Regions from separate parts of the Nocardioides oleivorans genome, predicted to be linked through region 2. Evidence: riboswitches for the same ligand, from Rfam matches in the RefSeq annotation. Region 2 holds a riboswitch; each other region holds the start of a gene.

The links. A riboswitch is a leader RNA that binds a small molecule or an ion and turns the genes downstream of it on or off. The one in region 2 is predicted to bind cobalamin.
Region 1: another riboswitch for cobalamin. It lies ahead of EUA93_RS08790 (magnesium chelatase subunit D family protein); the one in region 2 lies ahead of EUA93_RS18510 ((2Fe-2S) ferredoxin domain-containing protein).
Region 3: another riboswitch for cobalamin. It lies ahead of cobN (cobaltochelatase subunit CobN); the one in region 2 lies ahead of EUA93_RS18510 ((2Fe-2S) ferredoxin domain-containing protein).
Region 4: another riboswitch for cobalamin. It lies ahead of EUA93_RS10470 (FecCD family ABC transporter permease); the one in region 2 lies ahead of EUA93_RS18510 ((2Fe-2S) ferredoxin domain-containing protein).

Annotation. Positions count from the first base shown of each region.
Region 1 covers NZ_SDWT01000001.1:1,853,308-1,857,749, forward strand. Annotated here, with positions in the region: gene EUA93_RS08790 (magnesium chelatase subunit D family protein) at 1-1,164, opposite strand, end outside; cobalamin riboswitch at 1,192-1,338, opposite strand; gene cbiE (precorrin-6y C5,15-methyltransferase (decarboxylating) subunit CbiE) at 1,357-2,571, shown strand; gene EUA93_RS08800 (diadenylate cyclase) at 2,817-4,442, opposite strand, start outside.
Region 2 covers NZ_SDWT01000002.1:608,458-612,899, reverse strand. Annotated here, with positions in the region: gene EUA93_RS18530 (ABC transporter substrate-binding protein) at 1-419, shown strand, start outside; gene EUA93_RS18525 (ABC transporter ATP-binding protein) at 416-1,225, shown strand; gene EUA93_RS18520 (class I SAM-dependent methyltransferase) at 1,222-1,959, shown strand; gene EUA93_RS18515 (hypothetical protein) at 1,943-2,221, opposite strand; gene EUA93_RS18510 ((2Fe-2S) ferredoxin domain-containing protein) at 2,224-2,604, opposite strand; cobalamin riboswitch at 2,658-2,783, opposite strand; gene EUA93_RS18505 (AI-2E family transporter) at 2,816-3,964, opposite strand; gene EUA93_RS18500 (protein adenylyltransferase SelO) at 4,050-4,442, opposite strand, start outside.
Region 3 covers NZ_SDWT01000001.1:1,884,721-1,889,162, forward strand. Annotated here, with positions in the region: gene EUA93_RS08935 (nitrite reductase) at 1-706, opposite strand, end outside; cobalamin riboswitch at 700-846, shown strand; gene cobN (cobaltochelatase subunit CobN) at 877-4,442, shown strand, end outside.
Region 4 covers NZ_SDWT01000001.1:2,186,414-2,190,855, forward strand. Annotated here, with positions in the region: gene EUA93_RS10465 (carbohydrate ABC transporter permease) at 1-568, shown strand, start outside; cobalamin riboswitch at 617-800, shown strand; gene EUA93_RS10470 (FecCD family ABC transporter permease) at 926-1,909, shown strand; gene EUA93_RS10475 (ABC transporter ATP-binding protein) at 1,906-2,727, shown strand; gene EUA93_RS10480 (ABC transporter substrate-binding protein) at 2,724-3,770, shown strand; gene EUA93_RS10485 (alcohol dehydrogenase catalytic domain-containing protein) at 3,825-4,442, shown strand, end outside.

The DNA.
Region 1 (4,442 bases), on a different contig from region 2:
TGCGCTTTCCGCCGTTGGTTGAGGAGGGCGCTCTGCGCCCGTCTCGAAACCCGATCCATCCGACCCGGCGTCCGGACCATCGCCCTGATCGGACTCCGGCGCCTGGTCGTCGCCTCCGCCATCACCGTCCGGCTCCGGCGGAAGCGGCGGCTCAGGGTCCGGCTCCTCGTCCCCGAGAACCTGGTCGAGCAGCTCCTCGTCGAGCCCGGGAGCATCGAACGGGTTCCGCCGCCGCCGGTGGGGCAGCGCCAGCAGCGCCGCCTGACGGATGTCTGCCCGGGTGACGTGGGTCCGTCCGTTCCAGGCCGCGTTGGCGATCGCGGTGCGCGTGGTGACGATGTCGGCGCGCATCCCGTCGACCTCGAAGGCGGCGCACACCTCAGCGACCTTGGTCAGCACCGCGTCGGTCAGCTCGACCTCGGGGAGCAGCTTGCGGGCGGCGGCGATCCGGTCGGTCAGCGCGCGCTCGGCGTCGGCGTACGACTCGACGAAGGCGTCGGGGTCGGCGTCGAAGGCGAGCCGGCGGCGGACGACCTCGGCGCGCAGCTGCGGGTCGCGCGGTGCGGCGATCTCGACGGTGAGGCCGAAGCGGTCGAGGAGCTGGGGGCGGAGCTCACCCTCCTCGGGGTTCATGGTGCCGACGAGCACGAAGCGGGCGGCGTGGGCGACCGAGACGCCGTCGCGCTCGACGGTGGAGCGGCCCATCGCGGCGGCGTCGAGCAGCAGGTCGACGAGATGGTCGTGGAGGAGGTTGACCTCGTCGACGTAGAGGATGCCGCGGTGCGCGCGGGCGAGCAGGCCGGGCTCGTACTCGGCGACGCCGTCGGCCAGCACCTTGGAGAGGTGCAGCGAGCCGAGCACGCGGTCCTCGGTGGCGCCGACGGGGAGCTCGACGAGGCGTACGGGCCGGGTCTCGGTCTCCGCGTCGCTGCCCCAGGCTCCGTCGGGTGACGTCTCGCCGGGGGCGGAGGAGAACCGGTCGCCGGCGACCACCTCGATGGGCGGCAGCACGGTGGCGAGGGCGCGGACGGTGGTGGACTTGGCCGTGCCCTTCTCGCCGCGCACGAGCACGCCGCCGACCTCGGGGGAGATCGTGGTGAGGAGGAGGGCGAGCGTCATGTCGTCGCTGCCGACGACTGCGCAGAGGGGGTACTGCTGTGGCATGGGGGCTCCCGCTCTCGTTGCCAGGTTGGAACTGGTCGACGGGAGGCCGGTCTTCGGACTTCCCGGATCGTCATGTTCGACGTCTCGAGTCACCGCAGCGGGCCCTGTGCCGGACTTTCACCGGCTTCCCAGATTCTCCCCAAGCTTCGGGGCACCTCTCGCCTTGTCCGCGTCACGATAGCGTCTGCGGCCATGTCGTCCACTGGTGTGCCCACGGAGATCGTGGTCGTCGGGATCGGCGCCGACGGCTGGGTCTCGCTCTCCCCGTCGTCGCAGTCGCTGGTGCTGGAGGCGTCGGTGCTCTGGGGCGGCTCGCGACACCTCTCCCTGGTGCCCTCCGTCGGCGGTCAGGTGCGGGTGTCGTGGCCCTCGCCGTTGGCTGCTTCTCTGCCTGCGCTGCTCGCTGAGTACGCCGGTCGCCCGGTCGTCGCGCTTGCCTCCGGTGACCCGCTGGTGTCGGGGATCGCAACGACGCTCTTGGAGTACGGCGCTCCGGTGCGGGTGGTGCCCGCCATCTCGTCGGTGGCACTGGCTCGGGCGCGGATGGGATGGTCTTCCGAGTCCTGCGAGGTCGTTTCGCTTGTTGGTCGTCCCTTGGAACGTCTGGTGCTAGCCCTAGCACCGGGCCGCCGGATCCTGGTGCTCTCGTCGGATGCCTCGACACCCGCTGCGGTGGCGTCGTTGCTGACCTCTGCCGGGTGGGGTGCCTCTTCTTTCACGGTCCTCGGGGACCTCGGCTCGTCGACCGAAAGTGTTCGGTCAGGCGTCGCTTCCTCGTGGTCGGTCGCGTCTCCCGCGTTGAACATCATTGCCATCGGGGTGTCCGGAAACGGCTTGGCCTCCTGGGCGCCCGGACTGCCGGACTCGGCCTTCGAGAACGACGGCCAGCTCACCAAGCGAGACCTCCGCGCCTCCGCGCTCGCCCGCCTCATGCCCGCCCCCGGGCAAATCCTCTGGGACGTCGGCGCGGGTGCCGGCTCGGTCGGCATCGAGTGGATGCGCGCCCACCCGACATGCCGCACGATCGCCATCGAGTCCGACCCCGAGCGTGCGGCTCGAATTGCGCGGAACGCTCAGGCTCTCGGCGTCCCCGACCTCCAGGTCGTCGAAGGCCGAGCTCCGTCAGCACTGTCAGATCTCGAAGCCCCGGACGCGATCTTCATCGGGGGCGGCGCCACTCGTGAAGGCGTCCTGGACACCTGCCTCGCCGCGTTGAAGCCAGGCGGCCGCCTCGTCGTTCACGGCGTCACCCTCGAGACCGAGACGTTGCTCGCCAAGGCGTACGCCGACCACGGCGGCGAGCTGACTCGGATCGGGGTCGAGACCGCGGCGCCAGTAGGGACCTTCACTGGGTGGACGCCCGCGCGCAGGGTCACTCAGTGGGCTCTAGATCGAGCGCCAGTCTGAAGCGCAGGACCTGCTGCGATCCGCCCAGAATGCCGCACATCCAACCGTCGACGAGTAGCCCAGAGTGATGCGCTGACCCTCGCTAGGCGAGCGCCCAGTGTTCATTCAGAGATGCACGGGCGGCGGCATGCAAGCTTCAGGAAGTACTCGTCAACTGAGGGCTCCTGCGCCCCAAACCCCCTGCGACCTCTGTTGCGGGCGCGCCACAGTTCCGATGTATCTGAGTCCGCTCTGGCAGCCGACCTCTAACTGCAGCCCTCATAGAAGTACGTGGCGTCCATCGCGGCGTTTGGAGTAAGCCTCTTCCAGGAGACGTTGAGGATGTGTCCAAGGCCGTCATTCGATTCGCGCTTCGCATGCCTACTGCGCTTGGCTTCAACTTGCTCGCGAGCGTCATTTGCCCGGTCGCACTGGTCGGCGGAAAGGTAGAAGGCAACGGACTCGATGTGCCGCCACCGCCTGTTGAACACACCATCCTCAGGGTCGTTCGTGACAGCGGCCTCGACCTTCCGTACCACCTCTTCGATTCCGGCGCGCGTGACTTGACGGCGGAGGTCTGGGAGCACGTTGATCATTCCGTCTTCGCTCACGATGACGACCATGCAGTTCCGATCGTTGGCTTTCGCATAGCGCACTGCTGAGTTGTATCTGGCTCCTCTCGCCGGGTCTCCGTCTCCGGTGGCTTCACCGTCGAGAATCACCCCGATGGCGTGGCATTCGCCCGCGGGATCCACGAGTACCGCCCCGTCGATGCGCGTGATTGCGTCGATGAGTTCAGGGTTGAGGTGCCCCGGCGCAACCTGCTGCGCTTGGGGAGCGAGCCGTGCGGCCTCCCCCGGTGCGTCGTTGTGCACGACGAGGATCGTGCCGTGCGAAGCCTTGGATGCGTGGTCCGCGAGATCCCACAGTCTTTCCGCATCGGCTGGGACAGAACTGGAAAATACGCGACGGGCGATGCTCTTGAAGGCATCGGGATCGATGGATGGTTGAGGGAAGGTAGGGCGCGTGTTCTCGACGCGGAGAAGCCTGTCTAGGTGATGACGCAGTTCCCAGGCACCGCGAGCCACGACAACGAAACTGAAAATATCCTCGTCCGCGGATGAATACGTGTCTCGAATCTTTGCGAGACCGTGAACCTTTTCGCCATCGCACAGCAGATGGAGGTCGTTTGTGGCCATCTCTAGCGCCTTGCGCATGGAACGCGTCTCGGACAGGGGGATGGGTCTTGCGAACCGGAGAGTGAGATCGATCTTCGGGTTGTCCGGTGAGGCGAGGGCCAGGGCACCATTGCTGCTTCGGCCCTCGTACGGTTGAGCCGAGATTTCGTCGAGTGCCACGGCTACGTCTGATGCGAACTCGTAGCCGCTATAGACAGCGACCGATTGCGCGAATCGTTGTGCCGCCTTGCGGATGATCTCGGAGCGTGCGGCCCAGCTGGGCATGAACATCTCTGGTGGCTCGATGTTGCGGAGGTCGCTGAGAACGGCTAAGAGCAGTTCCTCCATCACCGCATGCTGGAAGGAAGGGGTGACCGAGTACCGGTCGATGGTTGTCCTGCTCAAGGCTGGCCTACCGTTCCAGCGGCCGGTGGGGACGGCGGCAACGGGATGAATCTCGTACGCGCCTATGCGCGCGGACCTCCCGACAAAGAACGTGAGGTCGGCGCCGGCGGATGAGGACGTCAGTGCATCCTGAACAGCCTCGGCGCGCATGGAGTCGAGAAGCCCGCGGTGGTAGCGGTCGTGGTGCCGACCACTGGTGATAATCGTGGTGGACCCAGCGTTGTCGGCATATCTGGTGCGTGCGTCAGCGGGGACGTGGCTCAGATCGACTTTGGCCAGCTCGTCGAGCTCGGACTCGAAACAGATCGG
Region 2 (4,442 bases):
TCCGCGACGAGCTCGCCGGGATCGAGTCGGAGGTGGGCGAGGGATCGGGCCGCACCGCCGCCGTGCTCTACCCGACCGTCGGCGGCGGGACGACGTACGCCTACGGCACCGGCAGCATGGCGCACCCGCAGCTGGAGGCGGCGGGCCTCGAGAACGTCTTCGCCGACGTCGACGAGCGGGTCTTCGAGGTCACCCTCGAGGAGCTGCTCGGTCGCGACCCCGACGTGCTGGTCCTCCTGCACAGCGAGGGCGAGCCCGGACCGGTCGAGCAGGCGATCACCGACCTGCCGGGCGCCGACCAGCTCACGGCGGTGCGCAACGGCGACGTGATGACGCAGCTCTTCAACTTCACCGAGCCGCCGAGCCCGCTGGCGTTCGACGGCCTCGCGCGCATCGTCGAGCGGTTCGGCACCTCGTGATCGGCGCCGACGACCTCTCCTGGTCCTACGGCTCGTCGCGGGTCCTGGACGCCGTCTCGCTGACCGCGCCGCACGGCCGGGTGCTCGGCCTGATCGGGCCCAACGGCAGCGGCAAGACGACGCTCCTGCGGCTCCTGTACGGCGCCCTCGACAGCCCGACCGGGTCGGTGACCGTCGACGGGGAGGCACTCGCCGCGCTCCCGCCGCGCGAGGCCGCGCGACGGGTGGCGGTCGTGGTCCAGGAGACGGGCGGCGAGAGCACGCTCACCGTCGCGGAGATGGTGCTGCTCGGCCGCGGCCCGCACCTGTCGACGTTCCAGCGCACCGGTGCCGAGGACCGTCGGGTCGCCGCGGAGGCGCTCGCCCGGGTCGGTGCCTCGCACCTGGCGGCGAGGCCCTTCGCCGGCCTGTCCGGCGGTGAGCGCCAGCGGGTGCTGATCGCCCGCGCGCTCACCCAGCAGGCCACCCACCTGCTCCTCGACGAGCCGACCAACCACCTCGACATCCGCTTCCAGCACGAGGTCCTGGGGCTGGTCGCCGACCTGGCCCACGACCTGCACCGCACGGTCGTGGTGGTCCTGCACGACCTCAACCTCGCTGCGCGCTACTGCGACGACCTGGTCCTGCTCGGCGACGGCGGGATCGCCGCCACCGGCCCGGTCGAGGACGTCCTGGTGCCCGAGCTCCTCGAGCCGGTCTACGGCATCGGCATCGAGCGCGTGCGCACCGGCGACCAGCTCCACCTGCTCTTCCACCCGTTCCAGCCGTTCGAGCACGATCACCTGAGGGAGACCGCACCCGCATGACCGAGCAGCAGCTCCAGCACTCGATCAACGACTACTGGACCCGTCGCGCCCCGGCCTACGACGCCTACCAGCAACGTCCCGAGCGTCGCGACCTCGACCTGGAGGTGTGGCGCGGCATCTGGTCCGCGGCCCTCCCGGCCGCCCCGGCCGACGTGCTAGACGTGGGCACCGGCAGCGGCCACGTGGCGCGGCTCGTCGCCGGGCTCGGCCACCGCGTGACGGGCATCGACCTCTCGCCGGGGATGCTCGAGATCGCCGCCGGGGACGCCGCCTCCGACGCGACCTCCGACGCGACCTCCGACGTGACCTCCGACGTGACTCCGCCCCGGTTCCTCGCCGGCGACGCCGTCGACCCGGACTTCGCGGAGCAGTCCTTCGACGCGGTCGTCGGCCGCTACGTCATGTGGACCCTGCGCGACCCGGAGACGGCCGTCGCGCGCTGGGTGCGCCTGCTGCGACCGGGCGGCGTCGTGGCGATGGCCGACAGCCTGTGGTTCACCGACGGCCTCGGCGAGCTCTACGGCGAGCGGCCCGAGGGCCACCTGCCGCTGGCCGACGCCCGCTCCATCGAGGAGGTCGCCGACGCCCTCCGCCGGGGCGGGCTGGTCGACGTGGCCGTGACCCCGCTCGAGCAGGTCCGCGAGCTCGACCGCGCCCACGGCGTCGCGCCGGGTCACGAGGTGGTGCTGCAGTACCTGCTGACCGGTTGCCGTCCGCTCACGCCGGCCGACTGAGCCGCTGCGCCCAGACGGGGTCGTAGTCGGGGTGCGCGCCGTAGCCGAGCAGCAGCAGCCGGAGCTCGCGCTGCGACGGCAGCAGGCCCGATCGCAGGGTCGCGAGGACCTCGTCGATGATCGCGACCTGGGCGGCGAGACCGGGCCGCAGCAGGTCGCCCTCGCGCGCCGCCTCGCGCTCCCAGAGCCGGGCGAGGTCCTCGGTGAGCCGGTCGACGAGGAAGACGGCCAGCGACGTCAGGTCCGTGTCGAGGTGCCGCACGGTCACACCTTCGTCGCGGTGGCGGACGGCCGGAACGGCGAGCGCCGCAGGCTCTCCGGCAGGTCGGCGACTCCCGGGCCACCCGCCTGCACCCAGTCGGCGATCGCCGAGGCCTCGTGGCGCCCGTTGAGCAGGCCCAGCCACACCGGGCGCGCGCCGGCCCGGCGGGCGCCGGGCGACGGGCTCACCACGACGACGTCGGAGCGCTCGCAGGGGCCGAGGCAGTCCGTGACACGAACGGTCGCGGTGTCGCCGAGCATCGAGCGCAGGGCGTCGAGCCGGGCGGCGTGGTCGACCAGCGGCCGCTTCTTCGTCGTGCCGCAGCAGCAGCCGCGGCAGACGGTGACGGTGGGTCGGTCTGCTCGTGCGAGGGGTCGGTCCATCAGTCCTGCGCTCCATCTCTCGTGGAATCGTCGTGTGCGGAAATGGACGCAGGCGGTCTCCTGACTCCTGGGTCGAGCGCTGTTCCCGGCCTTCCCGGACGTGTGGTCCAGTGGCGTGTTCGGGCGCAGCTCCCCAGTCACAGTGGCGAGGACCGTGTCGGGCTTGCACCGACTTCCCGGTCTGCGTCTGGCGGCGAGTCTAGGGCAGTCGTCAGTCCTCGGCCGTGCGTGGCGCGACGCGCGACCTGGTCCGCGCGTCGACGACCTCGTCGAGGTAGCGCAGCACGACGGCCAGCACGGCCGTGAAGGGCACGGCCAGGAAGGCGCCCGAGATCCCGAACAGCGTGCCGCCGAGGGTGACCGCCAGCAGGACGACGGCCGCGTGGAGGTTCATCGACTTCGACTGCAGGATTGGGGACAGCACGTTGCCCTCCACCTGCTGCACGGCGACGATGAGCGCGAGCGCCAGCAGCGCACCGGTGGGCCCGTTGGACACCAGCGCGATGAGGACGGCGATCGAGCCGGCGACGAAGGCGCCGACGATCGGCACGAACCCGGCGAAGAAGGTGAGGACGGCCAGCGGGACGGCCAGCGGGACGCCGATCAGCAGGAGGCCGCCACCGATGAGGACGGCGTCGATGAGCGACACCAGGGCCTGGGTCCTGATGAAGCCGCCCAGGGTCGCCCAGGCGCGGTCACCGACCTCGGCCAGGTGCCGGCCGGCCGTGGGGCCGGCGAGCCGGCGCACCCACGGCAGGAACCGGGAGCCGTCCTTGACGAACAGGAAGGTCAGGATCAGGACCAGCACCAGGTTGACCAGCCCGTTGGTGATCGCGGAGACCCCGACCAGCACGCCGGAGGCGATGGTGCCGGCCGACCCGGTCAGCTTCTCCTGCAGCCCCTGGAGCCCGGCGTCGATCTGCTCCTTGGAGACGAAGTCGGAGCTCTGCACCCAGTCCTGCACGTGCTGGAGCCCCTCGCTGGCGCTGTCGACGATGTCGCCGCCCTGCGAGGCCACGGACGGGGCGATCGTGTAGCCGACCCCGACCACCACGAGGATGGCGCCGAGGACGGTGATCGCCGCGGCGAGCGCGTTGGGGAGCTTGAGGCGTCGGCGCAGGAAAGAGGCGACCGGCGCCAGGACGGTGCACAGGATCAGGGCCATCAGCACCGGGAAGATGATCACCCAGGCGTACTTGACGACGAGCCCGACCAGCACCAGCCCGAGGGCGATGCCGACGAAGCGCAGGCTCCACCGCGCCGTCCACGACAGGCCGTGGCCGATGGTCTCCTCGCGCGACGGCGGCGCCGGGACGGGCGCAGGCGTGGGGGCGGGTTCGGGGGTGCGTCGTCGAGCCATGGACGACACCTTGTCAGTCCCGGCCCCGGTCCATACCACCCGAGTGGGTCGTGGACCCCGAGACAGCGGTCACAGCGGGGTGGGGTCAGGTCCCGCAGAAGGTCTGGTAGCCGGCGAACGACTCCGGGGCGGGCTCGGCGTACCTCTCCAGCCCGGGACGTGCGTCGTACGGCCGGCGGACCGCCTCGAGCAGCCGGTCGAGCGGGCCGAGGTCACCGCCCGTGGCGGCGTCCAGTGCCTCCTCGACGAGGTGGTTGCGCGGGACGTGGACCGGGTTCACGCGGTCCATCGCGTCGGCGTCGGGGGAGAGCGCGAGCCAGCGCGCGGCCCAGGCGTCGTACGCCGCCAGGTCGAGCACGAGCCCGCGCGCCGCGTCGGCGTCGCCGCGGGCCGCTGCGCCGAGCGCCCGGAAGAATCCGGTGTGGTCGACGTGGTTGTCGCGCATCAGCTCGACCAGGTCGCCGGCCAGCCCCGCGGT
Region 3 (4,442 bases), on a different contig from region 2:
CGCCCGGGGGCGGGGGGTCGGAGGCGACGAGGGCGCGGGGGTCGGGGTCCTGCGAGGGGAGGGCGACCGGGAGCTCGTCGACGTGCCAGGCGGCGTCGTCGCCGCGGCCCCGGACCTGCTGGAAGGCGCGGGCCAGCCCGTTGAGGCGGGCGGCGGCCTCGGTGAGCGGGACGACCGGGCCCCAGGCCGACGACCCGATCCGCAGCTGCACCTCGCCCGGGGAGAGCGCGACCAGGCCGAGGTCGGTCGAGCGCCCGGCGAGGTCGCCGCGGCCGTCGTCGAGGACGAAGAGGAAGCGGCCGGGCAGCGACGCCAGCGACGGTGTGGCGCACATGCGCGCGTCGAGCTCGGCGACGACGGGGCGCAGGTCCGCGCGTCCGCCGACCAAGCCCGACAGCGGTGAGGCCATCACGTTGCGGACGAGCTCGTGCGCCGGGTGGGGCAGCAGCCCGGTGTCGCGGATCGCGGAGACCACCTCGTCCGGCAGCGAAGCACCGGAGCAGGGCAGCGCGCGCAGCTGGAGGTTCGCCCGCTTGGTCAGGTGGACCTGCCCGTCGCCGTACTCCTCCGCGACCGCGACCAGCGACAGCAGTGTCGAGCGCGAGAGGTGACCGCCCGGGAGGCGCAGCCGGACGAGCGCTCCGTCGTCCGCCGGCCACGGTCGGAAGACGCCCGGGCAGAGGTCGCCTCGGGTGCGCTCGGTCATGGGCCGAGTGTGGCAGTAGGCTCGCGGCAGCCACCTGCGTGGGACCAGGAACCCGGTGCGAGTCCGGGGCGGTTCCGCCACTGTCAGGCCCGCCAACCGGTGGGCCGAGCCAGACACTGAGCCACGCGGGATCCGACGAACGAGGGGCGAGAACCCCCCTGGAGGAAATCGTGCGCATCGCACTCCTGTCCACGTCCGACACCGACCTGCTGAGCGCCCGGGCGTCCGGCGCCGACTACGTCCTCGCCAACCCGGCGCGGCCCGGCCACCAGTCGATGGCCGCGGTGATCGAGGGCTGCGACCTCGTCATCGGCCGGCTGCTCGGCTCGCCGCAGGACCTCTGCTCCGGCTTCACCCGTGTCGCCGCGACCGGCATGCCCGTCGTCGTCCTCGGCGGGGAGCAGTCGCCGAGCGCCGAGCTGATGGAGCTGTCGTCGGTGCCGATGGGCGTCGCGGCCGAGGCGCACCGCTACCTCGCCGAGGGCGGCCCGGAGAACCTCACCCAGCTCCACGCCTTCCTCTCCGACACCGTCCTGCTCACCGGCGAGGGCTTCGAGCCGCCCGCGGTGCTGCCGCAGTGGGGGTACGCCACCCGCCCGCAGGCCGAGACGGTCGCGGAGGGCAAGGCCCGGGTCGGGGTGCTCTACTACCGCGCCCACGAGGCGAGCGGCAACACCGCCTTCGCCCACGCGCTCGCCGACGCGGTCGACGCGACCGGCCACGCGGTCGGCGTCCCGATCTTCGCGGGCTCCCTGCGCTCCGCGCCCGACGAGCTGTACGACGCCTTCGGCTCGCTCGACGCGCTGATCGTCACCGTGCTCGCGGCCGGCGGCAGCACGCCCGCGAGCGCCAGCGCGGGCGGCGACGACGAGTCGTGGGACGTGGCGCGGATGTCGGCGCTCGACATCCCGATCATCCAGGGCCTGTGCCTCACGAGCAGCCGCGAGGAGTGGCTCGCCTCCGACGACGGCGTCAGCCCGCTCGACTCGGCGACCCAGATCGCGATCCCCGAGTTCGACGGCCGCATCATCACCGCGCCGTTCTCCTTCAAGGAGGTCGACTCCGACGGGCTGCCGCACTACGTCGCCGACGCCGAGCGCTGCGCGCGCGTGGCCGGCATCGCGGTCAAGCAGGCCCGCCTCCGCTCCCTCCCGAACGCCGAGAAGCGGCTCGCGCTCGTGCTGTCGGCGTACCCCACCAAGCACGCCCGCATCGGCAACGCCGTCGGCCTCGACACCCCCGTCTCCGCGATCCGAATGCTCAACCGGCTGCGGGCGGAGGGCTACGACCTCGGCGCCGACAACGTCGTCACCGACATCCTCGAGCGCGACGCCACCGACACCGAGAAGGGCGACGCGCTGATCCACTCGCTCATCGAGGCGGGCGGCCAGGACGAGGAGTGGCTGACGCACGCGCAGCTGATCGACGCGCACGTGCGGATCACGCCGGAGCAGTACGCCGACTGGACCGCCGACCTGCCCGAGGACCTGAAGGCCGACATGGTCGAGGCCTGGGGCGAGGGCACCGGGTCGCTCTTCACCAACGACGCCGGCGAGCTCGTCCTCGCGACCGTGCAGGCCGGCAACGTGGTGCTGATCATCCAGCCGCCGCGCGGCTTCGGCGAGAACCCGATCGCGATCTACCACGACCCCGACCTGGCTCCGACCCACCACTACATGGGCGCCTACCGCTGGCTCGAGCAGGGCTTCGGGGCCGACGCCGTCGTGCACCTCGGCAAGCACGGCTCGCTCGAGTGGCTGCCCGGCAAGAACGCCGCGCTGTCGGCCTCCTGCGGCACCGACGCGGCGCTCGGCAACCTGCCGATGATCTACCCGTTCCTCGTCAACGACCCCGGTGAGGGCGCGCAGGCCAAGCGCCGCGCACACGCCACGATCGTCGACCACCTCGTGCCGCCGATGGCGCGCGCGGAGTCCTACGGCGACATCGCCCGGCTCGAGCAGCTCCTCGACGAGCACGCCAACATCGCCGCGATGGACCCGGCCAAGCTGCCGGCGATCCGCGGCGAGATCTGGCAGCTCATGCACGCCGCCGAGATGCACCGCGACCTCGGCCTCGACGAGCAGCCGGACGACGAGTCGTTCGACGACTTCATCATGCACGTCGACGGCTGGCTCTGCGAGATCAAGGACGCCCAGATCCGCGACGGCCTGCACATCCTCGGCGACGCCCCGGCCGGCGAGGCCCGGGTCAACCTGGTGCTCGCGATCATGCGTGCCTCGCAGGTCTTCGGCGGGCAGGCCCAGGCGGTGCCGGGCCTCCGGGCAGCGCTCGGCCTGAAGGAGGGCGCCGAGGCCACCACCGCCGTCGACGCGATCGAGGCCAAGGCCCGTGAGCTCGTGCAGGCGATGGACGCCGCCGACTGGGACGTCGCCGCAGCGGCCACGCTCCACGACGACCCCGAGGTCCAGCGGGTGCTGGAGTTCGCGGCCACCCAGGTCGTGCCTCGCCTCGCCCGCACCACCGACGAGATGGACGCCGTCGTGCACGCGCTCGACGGCGGCTTCATCGCCGCCGGCCCGTCCGGCTCGCCGCTGCGCGGGCTGGTCAACGTGCTCCCGACCGGCCGCAACTTCTACACCGTCGACCCGCGCGCGGTGCCGTCGCGCCTGGCCTGGCAGACCGGCATGGCGATGGCCGAGTCGCTCGTCGCGAAGTACGTCGACGAGACCGGCGGCTACCCCGAGTCGGTCGGCCTGTCCGTCTGGGGCACCAGCGCGATGCGGACGTCCGGCGACGACATCGCCGAGGTGCTCGCGCTGATGGGCGTGCGCCCCGAGTGGGACCCGGCCTCGCGCCGCGTCAACGACCTCACGGTCATCCCGCTCGACGAGCTCGGCCGCCCGCGCATCGACGTCACGGTCCGGATCTCCGGCTTCTTCCGCGACGCCTTCCCGCACGTGGTCTCGATGCTCGACGACGCCGTCCGGCTGGTCGCCTCGCTCGACGAGCCGGACGAGCAGAACTACGTCCGCGCGCACACCCGCGCCGACCTCGCCGAGCACGGCGACGAGCGCCGCTCGACCACGCGCATCTTCGGCTCCAAGCCCGGGTCGTACGGCGCCGGCATCCTCCAGGTCGTCGAGTCCGGCAACTGGCGCAGCGACCAGGACCTCGCCGAGGTCTACACGGCCTGGGGCGGCTTCGCCTACGGCCGCGACCTCGACGGCGCGCCCGCCGCCGACGACATGCGCACCAACTACAGGCGCATCAAGGTCGCCGCGAAGAACGTCGACACCCGCGAGCACGACATCGCCGACAGCGACGACTACTTCCAGTACCACGGCGGCATGGTCGCCACGGTGCGCGCGCTGACCGGCAGCGACCCCAAGGCGTACGTCGGTGACTCGACGACCCCGGACGCGGTGCGGACCCGGACGCTCCAGGAGGAGACGAACCGCGTCTTCCGCGCGCGCGTCATCAACCCGCGCTGGATCGGCGCGATGCAGCGCCACGGCTACAAGGGCGCCTTCGAGCTCGCCGCCACCGTCGACTACCTCTTCGGCTTCGACGCCACCGCGGGCGTGGTGCACGACTGGATGTACGAGTCGCTGGCCAAGGAGTACGTCCTCGACGAGACCAACCAGCAGTTCCTGCGCACGTCGAACCCGTGGGCGCTGCGCGGCATCGTCGAGCGGCTGCACGAGGCCGCCGACCGTGGCCTCTGGGCCGAGCCGGACGCCGACGTGATGGCCGCGCTGCAGCAGGTCTACCTCGA
Region 4 (4,442 bases), on a different contig from region 2:
GGTCACGAACCTGATGGCCGGGTACGCCTTCGCGCACCTGCGCTTCCGCGGGGCGAGCCCGCTCTTCGTGCTCGCACTCGGCACGCTCGTGCTGCCGGTCCAGGTCATCATGGTGGCGCTGTTCCGACTCGTCACCGAGCTGCAGCTCTACGGCACCTACTGGGCGGTCATCCTGCCCACCTCGGCCTCGGCGCTCGGGATGTTCCTGGCGCGCCAGTTCTTCCTGGGGATCCCTCGTGACCTGCTCGACGCGGCCCGGCTCGACGGGGCAGGGGAGTGGCGGACCTTCAGCCGCATCGTCCTGCCCAACGCCAAGCCGCTCGTCGCCGTGCTGTTCTTCATGAGCCTGCTGTCGTCGTGGAACGACTTCGCCTGGCCGTTGATCGCCCTCAAGGACAACGAGCTGTTCACCCTGCCGATCGGCCTGCTCTACCTCCAGGGCCAGTACGGGCCCGACTACACCGCGACGATGGCGTACGCGCTGGTCAACGTCGCGCCGATGCTGGTGCTGTTCGTGATCTTCCAGCGGTTCTTCGTGCAGGGCTTCACGTCCAGCGGCCTGCGCTGACGGGCGGCGGGGCGTGGGCCGGGGCGTGGCGCCCCCGGGGTCGCGTGTGTAGATTGACCGCGAGCCAGTCACACCCGCACGTCGGGTGAGGGAATCCGGTGAGAATCCGGAACTGTCGCGCAGCGGTAAGAGGCGACGGGCGAAGCACACAGCCACTGGACCGAGAGGTCTGGGAAGGCGCTTCGTCCGGTTGACCCCGAGTCCGAAAACCTGCTGGTTCGGTCCATCACACGAGCTTCGCGATCTGAGCTCCCGACACCGGCAGGCCCCCCTTTGCACCAGCTCCGTGCTGCGCCCCCGCGCCGCGCCCCGAGGCGTGTCCCCGTCCCGGTCGCGCTCGTCGTCCTCGTCCCGGCGATCCTGGTCACGGCGGTGGTCTCGACCGGCTTCGGTGCCGAGCCGCTTCCGGTCGGCGTCGTCGTCGAGGCGCTGGCGGCCCGCTTCGGCGACGGCCCGCGGGACCCGGCGTACGACGCGATCGTGTGGGAGCTCCGGCTGCCGCGGACCCTGCTCGGGTTCGTGGTCGGTGCGGGCCTCGCGGTCGCCGGGGCCGGCATCCAGACGCTCGTCCGCAACCCCCTGGCCGACCCGTACCTCCTGGGTGTCTCCTCGGGCGCGAGCGTCGGTGCCACGGCCGTCATCACCCTCGGCGTGCTCTCGGGCGCCGGGACGTGGGCGCTGTCGGTCGGTGCGCTCCTCGGCGCGCTGGCGGCCTCCGCGATCGTGTTCGGCATCGCCCTGCTCCAGGGCGGTCTGACGCCGCTGCGCCTGGTGCTCACCGGGACGGTGCTGTCGGCTGCGTTCTCCTCGATCGCCAGCTTCATGGTGTTCAAGAGCTCCGAGCCGCAGGCTGCGCAGTCCGTGCTGTTCTGGCTCCTCGGCTCGCTGTCGGGCACCACGTGGGCCCAGCTGTGGCTGCCGCTGGTGACGGTGGTCGCCTGCTTCGCGCTGCTGATGTCGGCGAGCGGGTGGCTCGACGCCCTCGCGGTCGGACCCGAGACGGCGGCTGCGCTCGGTGTCCCGGTCCCCGCCCTGCGCATCGCACTGTTCGTCCTGCTCTCCGTGCTCGTCGGCGTCCTGGTCGCGGTCGCCGGGGGCATCGGGTTCGTCGGTCTCGTCCTGCCCCACCTCTCGCGCCTCCTCGTCGGCCCGCGACACCGCGCCAGCCTGCCGGTGGCGGCGCTCGCGGGCGGGCTGTTCCTGGTGTGGGTCGACGTGATCACCCGGGTCGCCGTACGCCCGACCGAGATCCCCCTGAGCGTGGTCACCGGGCTGATCGGCGCCCCGATCTTCCTGCTGCTGCTGGGCCGTCGGGCCTACCGGTTCGGAGGCGAGTCATGACCACCGCCGACGTCGCTGCGCCGACAGCGGCGAAGACCGCCCTCGAGGTGCGTGACGTCTCGTGCGCCATCGGCCGCCGCACGATCCTGGCGGGGGTCGACCTCGAGGTGCGTCCGGGGGAGGTGCTCGGGCTGGTCGGCGCCAACGGCAGCGGCAAGTCGACCCTGCTCCGGGCGCTCGCCGGCGTACGTCCGGCCGCGAGGGGCGAGGTCGTCCTCGACGGCGTGCCGCTCTCCTCGATGCGGTCGCGTGAGCGCGCCCGACGCATCGCGTTCGTCGCCCAGGAGGAAGCCGCCCCGGCCGACCTGCTGGTGGTCGAGATGGTCGCGCTCGGGCGAGTGCCGCACCTGCGTGCGTCCGGCGGGATGGACGACGAGTCGCGAGCCGCGGTCGAGGAGGCCCTGCGCCTTGTCGACCTGGAGCACTCCGCCCAGCAGCCGCTCGACCGGCTCTCGGGCGGCGAGCGCCGTCGCGCGGTGATCGCCCGGGGCCTGGCCCAGGGGGCACCGCTGCTGCTGCTGGACGAGCCCACCAACCACCTCGACATCCGCCACCAGCTCGACCTGATGCGGCTCGTGCGGTCACTCGGGAAGACCGTCGTGGTCGCGATCCACGACCTCGACCTCGCCGCGACCTTCTGCGACCGGATCGCCGTGCTCCACGACGGCGGCGTCTTCGCCTGCGGCACCCCGGACGAGGTGCTCGTGCCCCACGTCCTCCACGACGCGTTCGGCGTGCTCGCCACCCGCGTCACCCACCCCCTCACCGGCAGGACCCACCTGCTGTTCAGCCACGATGAAAGGGAGCAGCACCCATGAGAAGCACCACCAGCCACCACGCCCGGACCGGTGGCAGCGTCCTCGCAGCCGTGTCGGTCCTCCTCCTCGCCGGCTGCGGCTCCTCGGGCGATGAGGACGGCTCGTCCTCCGGGGCCGGGTCCTCGGCGGACGCCTCGACCGTGTCGGTGTCCAACTGCGGGACCGACGTCGAGTTCCCGACGCCCGCGCAGGACCTCTTCGTCAACGACAGCAACCTGATCTCGATGGTGCTCGCCCTCGGCGCCGAGGACCAGGTGGCGGCGGTGTCCAGCATCGGTCGCGACCAGGAGGTCCTCACCGAGCACTACGGCGACGCGGTGGCCGGGCTCAACCAGGTCTCCGACGACTACCCGAGCCTCGAGACGGTCATCGCCGCGCGGCCCGACGTCATGGTCGCCGGCTGGAACTACGGCTACGACGAGACCAAGCAGCTCACCCCCGACAGCCTCGCCCAGCGCGACATCGCGGCGTACGTCCTCACCGAGTCGTGCCGCCAGGACGGCAGCGACGCCCGCGGCATCGTCGACCCCTGGACCGCGCTGCGCGAGGACATGACCAACCTCGGCGCCATCACCGGCACGCAGGACAGGGCGACGGAGGTCGTCGCCGACTTCGACGCCCGCCTCGACGCGCTCGACGCGTCGCCGCGCGCCGAGGAGGACCCGGTCGTCTTCGTGTTCGACAGCGGCGAGAAGGCCGTCTTCACGTCCGGTGCCTTCGGCGCGCCCCAGGCGGTCATCGAGGCCGGCGGCGGAGTCAACGCCATGTCCGACCTCGAGGACACCTGGACCGAGGTCTCCTGGGAGCGGCTCGCCGCCTCGCGGCCCGAGGCGTTCGTCTTCGTCGACTACCCCGGCCAGACCTTCGAGCAGAAGGTTGCCGTCCTGAAGGCCAACCCGGCCACCAGGGACCTGCCCGCCGTCGAGGAGGAGAGGTTCCTCAACCTGCCCTACGCGATGTGGACCAGCGGCCCGCTCAACATCGACGCCGCCGAGCAGGTGCGCGCCGCGCTCGAGGAGTGGGAGCTCGTGCCGACCGCGTGACGGCGACCAGGCACCCGGACGCTCCTGCGTGCGCCACCCCCTAGGGTCGGCGGGGTGAAGATCACCGCCGCCGTCCTCGAGGTGCTCGGAGCCGAGAGGCCCTACGCCAGCAGCACGCCGCTCACTGTCGGGGAGCTCGACCTCGACCCGCCGGTGGGACGTGAGGTTCTTGTGCGGATGGAGGCGGCCGGGATCTGCCACAGCGACCTGTCGGTCGTCGACGGCAACCGCCCGCGCCCGGTGCCGATGCTGCTCGGGCACGAGGCGTGCGGTCGCGTCGAGGCGGTCGGCCCGGACAGCGCGCTCGACGTCGGCCAGCGCGTCGTGATGACCTTCCTGCCCCGCTGCGGCGAGTGCGAGGGCTGCCGGACCGACGGCATCAGGCCATGCGTCGTCGGCAGCGCGAGCAACGAGGCAGGGCACCTGGTCGGTGGAGGGTCGCGGATCTCGCGCGGTGGCGAGACCGTCAGCCACCACCTCGGTGTCTCCGGCTTCGCGACCCGTGCGGTCGTCGACGAGCGATCCGTGGTGCCGGTCGGCGACGACGTACCTCCCGCGATCGCGGCGGTGCTGGGCTGCGCGGTCCTCACCGGTGGGGGCGCCGTGCTCAACGCGGGGCGTCCGCGGCCCGGCGACACGGTCGCGGTGGTCGGACTCGGCGGTGTCGGCATG